Regions from separate parts of the Microbacterium sp. SLBN-111 genome, predicted to be linked through region 2. Evidence: predicted binding sites of a transcription regulator. Region 2 holds the regulator's gene; the other holds the start of a gene.
What was found. Region 2 encodes HspR, which represses chaperone genes until heat shock. Its sites were predicted from a motif close to AAGTTGAGTCNNNNNGACTCAACTT; they were not measured.
Positions count from the first base shown of each region.

Region 1: a site for HspR is predicted at 1,971-1,995, ahead of RKD05_RS11080 (Hsp20/alpha crystallin family protein). Genes of this name have one in related genera too.

Region 1 is NZ_JBMGQH010000001.1:2,392,984-2,396,378, reverse strand. It holds gene RKD05_RS11090 (FAD-dependent oxidoreductase) at 1-959, shown strand, start outside; gene RKD05_RS11085 (UbiA family prenyltransferase) at 1,017-1,844, opposite strand; gene RKD05_RS11080 (Hsp20/alpha crystallin family protein) at 2,047-2,511, shown strand; gene RKD05_RS11075 (iron-containing redox enzyme family protein) at 2,629-3,395, shown strand, end outside.
Region 2 is NZ_JBMGQH010000001.1:1,572,759-1,576,153, reverse strand. It holds gene RKD05_RS07410 (MarR family winged helix-turn-helix transcriptional regulator) at 1-290, shown strand, start outside; gene RKD05_RS07405 (DUF998 domain-containing protein) at 299-934, opposite strand; gene RKD05_RS07400 (heat shock protein transcriptional repressor HspR) at 1,184-1,630, opposite strand; gene RKD05_RS07395 (DnaJ C-terminal domain-containing protein) at 1,698-2,681, opposite strand; gene RKD05_RS07390 (nucleotide exchange factor GrpE) at 2,690-3,295, opposite strand; gene dnaK (molecular chaperone DnaK) at 3,308-3,395, opposite strand, start outside.

The sequences.
Region 1 (3,395 bases), 820 kb from region 2:
TCTCCGGGGCGACCGACGCGCTGCTCGCGCGCGCCGTGCGGATCCGCCGCGGGGAGGCGCGGGCGGACGGGAAGATGCTCGCCGCGATCCGGTTCGACCGGTTGCGGGCGCGGCATCCGTACGTCGCGGCGCTGCCGCAGGCCGACACCGTGGACGTGCTGACCCGTCTCGCGCCGCCCGTGGAGCGCGGTGTCCGGGTGACCGGGTTCCGCGAGGACGGCTCCTCGGTGCGGGTCCGGGCGATCGGACCGGGCGGTGAGACCGAACGCCGTGCGAAGGTCGTCGTCGTCGCGTCGGGCTGGGCGGGGCGCGCGCTCGTGTACCGTCCGGGGGCCGTGCGCACGCGGCACTACCCGGATCGATACGCGATGGTCGATGTCGCGGTGCCCGGCGATGCGACCGCGCTCGTGCACCTCGAGCGCGGGGGTGTCGTCGAGTCCTTTCCACTGCCGGACGGGAGGCGGCGGCTCGTCGCGTGGGCCGGGACGTCGGACGTTCCGGATGCCGCCGAGTTCCTCCGCACCGCACTGGCGGAGCGCCTGCGGCTGGACGTCGATACCTCGGATGCCTCGACTTTTCGGGTGCGACGGGCGGTGGCGCCCGCGCTGAGGCGAGGACGCGTGCTGGTCGTGGGCGACGCGGCGCACGAGGTGAGCCCGATCGGCGGGCAGGGCATGAACCTCGGGCTGCTGGATGCCCTGACACTGTCACCGCTGCTGTCCGAGTGGGTTCGCGGGCACGAGCCGGACGAGGTGGCCGCCTGGGAACGGCGGCGGCTCGCCTCCGCGCGGCACGCCGCGCGCCTGGCGTTCCTGAACACGATGCTCGGCCGGGGTGTATCGACGGTGGGGCACGGCATCCGGTCCGCCAGCCTGCGGGCGCTCCTTCGCGGCCCGGGCGGCGCGGTGTTCACGCGGGCGTATGCGATGGGGTTCGACGCGGCGGCGCGGGGGTCGTGACGCACAGGCCACGCCGACCCGCGTCACGGCCGCGCCCGGTGAGGCTGCGGCCGCCCGTCACCTGAGGACGAGCTGAGCGGCGAGGAGCAAGGCGGCGAGCATCGTGAGTTGGAACACGGCGCGGCCGGGGCGACGCCGCACGGCCAGTACGATCGTGGCTGCCGCGACCGCGACCACGGCGGCGAAGAACACCGCCCCGACGATGCCACCGCCGGACCCGACGAGCACGGCGACGGCGCCGAGGACGATCCCCGCGGCCGCGACGATCACGCTCGCCCGCGCCCCGAGGCGGTGCGGCAGACCGCGCACTCCGGTCTCGCGGTCGTCGTCGAGGTCGCGCACCACGTTGGTCAGGTGCACCGCCGCCCCCAACGCCATGCCGGCGAGCGAGGCCCAGGGAGCGGCGAGCGCAGGCTGCGGTGCGGCCAGCGTCGCGAACGACGGGAAGACACCGAAACTCAGTAGGAACGGGACGATCGAGACCGGCGTGGACTTGAGGCCCGCGTTGTAGGCCCAGGCCGAGCCCAGGGCGATCGTGTGGGCGGCGACGAGTCCCGGCCCGAGCGGCAGGGAGAGGACGAACGCGACGGCCACGGATGCCACCGCCACCGCGAGCGCACGCCCGGGGGTGAGAGCGCCGGTCGCGATCGGTTTGTCCGTCCGGCCGACCGCCAGATCGCGCGCCGCGTCGATCGCGTCGTTCGAGAGTCCGACCGACACCTGCCCGGCGAAGACCGCGACGACGAGCAGCACCAGCCGCCACGGTTCGAGACCGGCCGCGACGCCGAGCGCGAGGGACAGGGTCGTGACGACGAGCGTCGGTCCGGGGTGGGTTGCGCCCCAGAGCGCCCGCACGAGCGGTGTCGTCGCGGGAGGATCGGTCACCTCACGACGCTACCGTCCCCCGCGGCCCGCCGGGCACTCGGTTCCCGCAGACGGCCCGGCACGACGCGGACCGGTCGAGCGCCAAACTCCTTGGCACTCTCTATCCCAGAGTGCTAATCTGATCTCAAGTTGAGCGCAAACGACTCAACTTCGAAGAACTCTCCGGATGCCACGTCCGGACCGATCGAAAAGGAGAACGACCATGGCCACTTACGACCCCTTCCGCGACCTCGACCGCCTCGCGTCGACGCTCCTCGACACCCGCCGCGGCGGACCGCGACGCATGCCGATGGACCTGTACCGCGACGGTGACCACTACGTCCTGTCGGCCGACCTCCCGGGCGTCGACCCCGGCTCGGTCGACATCGACGTCGACGGCCAGCTGCTGACGATCCGCGCGGAGCGCACGCTCGCCTCCGGCGACGACGTCAAGTGGATCACGCGCGAGCGCGAGACCGCCTCGTTCATCCGCCAGTTGAACCTCGGCCAGGGCATCGACACCGAGCGCATCAGCGCCACGTACCGCAACGGCGTGCTCTCGGTCACGATCCCGGTGAGCGAGAAGGCCAAGCCGCGTCGGATCGCGGTCGCGACCGACGACGGGAACGACGTCATCGCCGCGCACGAGAACGCCCGCGAGAGCACCCCGCAGCCGATCGAGCAGTGATCGCCCGGAGGGGGTGGCCGTCCGGTCACCCCCTCCACCCTTGTCAAGGGGCTCGGCGATCCGGCAGGACGCCCGCAGAGTGCTCGGGTGTCCGCGATCCTCTCCCCCCATGATCCGCTGGCCGCCATCGACGCCGATGACGTGCCCGCCCTCCCCTTCACCCCGCGCGGCGCGGTGAGCGCCGCCGTCCTGCGCCACCTCAGCGCGGGCGCGGCGACGAACCACACGGTACTCGCCGATGCGGCCGTGGCATCCTCCCCCGACGTCGAGACCGACGACGACCTGCAGCTGGCTCTGTTCGCGCTGTACGCCTCGGCCTACGGGTCGATCGCGGCGTTCGACCCGGAACTCGAGTGGGCCCCCTCGCTCATCGCCACGCGCGGGGTGATCGAGCGGGCGTTCGAGGCCGCACTGCGGGCGCGCCTGCCCGAGCCCGATCTCCCCGCGGCGACCGCGGATGCCGTGGCCCGTGCGCTGTTCGCGCTGACCGCCGCCGACACCGGCCCGAGTCTCTCGCGCTACCTCGCGAAGAAGGCGACGCTGGATCAGGCGCATGAGTTCCTGGTGCACCGGACGATCTACACGCTGCGCGAGGCCGACCCGCACTCGTGGGCGATCCCGCGCCTGACGGGCCGCCCCAAGGCCGCGCTGGTCGAGATCCAGTCCGACGAGTACGGCGGCGGCACCCAAGAGCGCATGCACGCCGAACTGTTCGCCCGAGCCGTGCGCGGCGCCGGCCTCTCGGACGCTTACGGAGCGTACGTCGACGACGTCCCGGCCGTGACGCTCGCCTCGCACAATGCGATGTCGATGTTCGGCCTGAACCGGCGCCTCCTCGGCGCGATCGTCGGGCACCTCGCCGCGTTCGAGATGACCTCGTCGAT
Region 2 (3,395 bases):
ACGGAGGCGCGATCACCGGCCTCATCGACCGCCTCGAGCGGGCCGGCTACGTCACGCGCACGCGCGACCCCGACGACGGACGCAAGGTGCGGGTCGTCGCCGACGCGCGGCGCGTGTTCGCCGATGTCGGTCCCGTGTACGCGCGTGTCGGGGCGCGGTGGGACGCGTTCCTCGACACACTCACGCCCGACGAGATCGCGGTCGGCACGCGGATCCTCGAAGCCGCGGCCGAGGTCAACCGGGTCGAGATCGAGCTGCTGCGTTCGTCGCGCGGCGCCGACGCGGACTGACCGCGGTCCTAGCGACGGGCGCCGGTCACCGGGTGCGGCGTCCACGCGTAGAGCCGCGCGCTCGCGAGCGCCAGCCAGCCCCACGCGGCGAGGACGGCGATCCACAGCAGCGCCACGCCGACCGGCGACTGCGCGAGCGCGGCCCCCGCGACGAACCCGACCAGGACGAGCACGCCGAGCACGACCGACAGCCGCGCGCGCCCCGAGACCTGCTCTGCGCGACACCAGGCGGCGTACGCGAAAGCGGCGGCACCGATCGCGACGAAACCGAGCGCGCCGAAGAGCAGGTGCAGGATGCCGCTGACCGAGGCGCCCGGCTCGGACCCGGGCGGGAACCCGGCGACCGGGTCGGGCGGGAAGATCCCGCTCAGCACGAGGCCGACGCCGTACACGCCGACGAGGACTCCGATCGCCAGCCCGCGCCCGCTCCGGATGAGGCGCAGGATGCCGTACGCCGCCGCGAGCACCATGAGCCCGGACAGGATGACATTGGCGCGCTGCAGCCACCCGAGGTCGCCGAGCATGAGGAGCGAGAGTGCGTGCTTGCTGAGGTCGAATCCCGGCCGCGTGAGCGCGAGCACGAGTCCGACGACGACGTAGAACGGCCCGGCGACGACGCCCCAGCCCAAGAGGCTGCGGGTCACGGCCGAAGCCGTGTCGATCTGCGGCCGACTCATATTCTCTCGCATACAGAGAGATTATGGGAGGGGTCGGCTGGGGTCAACGCCGCGGGCGGCCGGCCCGCGCGACCTCAGCGATCCGCGCAGCCTCAGGGCCCGGCATCCATCCGAACCGACATTGCGCGGATCACTGACCCGGCGCCACGCCGCGCGGCCACGCGCGAACCACTGACCCGAGCCGGGCCGCAGCCGCACGCGCAGACGCGAGGCGCGTCAGTCCTCGTCGGGGTCGAGCAGCCCGCCCGGGCGCCACAGCACGACGTCGGTCGCGCGGCGAACGCGGGCACCGTGGCGCAGCGTCACGACCGAGCCGGTGGCTCCGGCGGCGAACACGCGCGCGCCGGGGCGCGCCTGGCGCTCCGCCATGAGCTGCCGCTCCAGGTCGCTGACGCGGCGGGCGAGTTCGTGCACGCGCTCCTCGAGGGCGAGGAGCCGCGCGATCGCGGGAAGACTCATGCCCTCGCTCGACAGCCGCGCCACCTCGCGCAGCTGCTGCACGTGGCGGCTCGAATACCGCCGCGATCCGCCCTGCGTACGGGCGGGCACGACGAGGCCGAGGCGGTCGTACTGCCGCAGCGTCTGTGGGTGCATGTTCGACAGCTCGGCGGCCACGGCGATCGCGAAGATCGGCGCGTCCTCATCGATTTCCTTGTCGGACACGGCCTCTCCTCTCTCGTCGATCGCCTGCTCCTGGCATCCGATTGTGGCGGATGCCAGGAGTCCAGCGTTACTGCCGCGCCTTGGCCATCAGGTCGGCGCGGGGATTCTCTTTCGGTTCGAGCGCGTGGAAGCGCTCGAGGGCCTCGCGGGCGTCGTCGTCGAGGTGGCTGGGAACGGCCACCTGGACCTCGGCCAGCAGGTCACCGGTGCCCTTGGACGAGTGGATGCCACGCTCCTTGACGCGCAGCACCCGCCCGGACGGGGTGCCCGGGGCGACACGCAGTCGCACGGGGTCTCCGCCGAGGGTCGGCACCTCGATCGTCGCGCCGAGGGCCGCCTCGGTGAAGGTCACGGGGACCGTCAGCCGGAGGTTCAGCCCGTCGCGGGTGAACACCGGGTGAGGCCGGACCGCGACCGTCACGACGATGTCGCCGTTCTCTCCGCCGTCCGGGGACGGACGACCGCGACCGCGCAGCCGGATCTTCTGGCCGTCGGCAACTCCCGCGGGGATCTTGACCTTGAACGGCACGCCGTCCTCGCCCTGCAGCGTGATCGTCTCGCCCTTGGCCGCGGTGACGAAGTCGAGCGTCGTCCGGGCCGTGACGTCGGCGCCGCGCTGCGGGCCGCCGAAGCCGCGGAAACCGCCCGACGGCTGCCCGAACCGGCCGGAGCCGAAGCCGCCGCCCTGCTGGTCGAACATCGAGAAGAAGTCGTCGAAACCGCCCGACGCTCCCCCGCGCTGCTGCCCGAACCGGCTGAAGACGTCGTCGAAACCGCCGCCGCCCGCCGTCCCGGGTGCCGAGAAGCGCGCCCCCGAGCCCATGGCCCGGATCTGGTCGTACTCCTCGCGCTGCTCGGGGTCGCTCAGCACGGCGTACGCCTCGCTGATCTCCTTGAACTTGGCCTCGGCCTTCGCGTCACCCGGGTTCGAGTCGGGGTGGTACTGGCGCGCGAGCTTGCGGTACGTCTTCTTGAGATCGGCAGCACTCACGCCCTTGTCGACACCGAGGACCTTGTAGAAGTCCTTGTCGAACCAGTCCTGACTCGCCATGCGTCCTCCTACTCGACCGGCACGGCGACGACGACCTTGGCCGGCCGCAGCTCGACGGAGCCGAGGCGGTAACCCACCTCGACGACCTCGAGCACGGTGGCCTGGGTCACGCCGGGCGTGGGCGCCTGGAAGATCGCCTCGTGGTGCTGCGGGTCGAAGGGCTCGCCGGCCGTGCCGTACGAGACCACGCCGAGCCGCTCGGCCACCGCGCGCACCTTGTCGCCGATCGCGGCGAAGGGGGTGCCCTCGACGAGATCGCCGTGCTTCTCGGCGCGGTCGAGGTCATCCATGACGGGCAGCAGGCCCTTCACGGCCTCGCCCTTCGCGCGCTCGATCTCGCGCTCGCGCTGCTCCTCGGTCCGTCGACGGTAGTTGGCGTACTCCGCCTGCAGGCGCTTGAGGTCGATCAGCAGCGAAGCCTCCTTGTCGGAGGAAGCTCCCTCTGCGGCGGCCTCGGGCGTCTGCTCGGCGCCGAGGATGTCGTCGATCGTGAGGCCCTCGGCATCCGGGGTCTGGTCCGACGGCGCGGGGCCGGAGGTGTTCTCCTCCGGCCCCGTCGTCTCGTCAGGACCGGCGCCCGAGCCCTGGGGCTGTTCGTCGTCCTTGTGTGCCATCAGTTCTGTCGCTTACTTCTTCTCGTCGGTCTCGTCGTCGACCACTTCGGCGTCGATGACGTCTTCCTCGGGGTTCGGCGTCTCACCGTTGCCCGGCTGG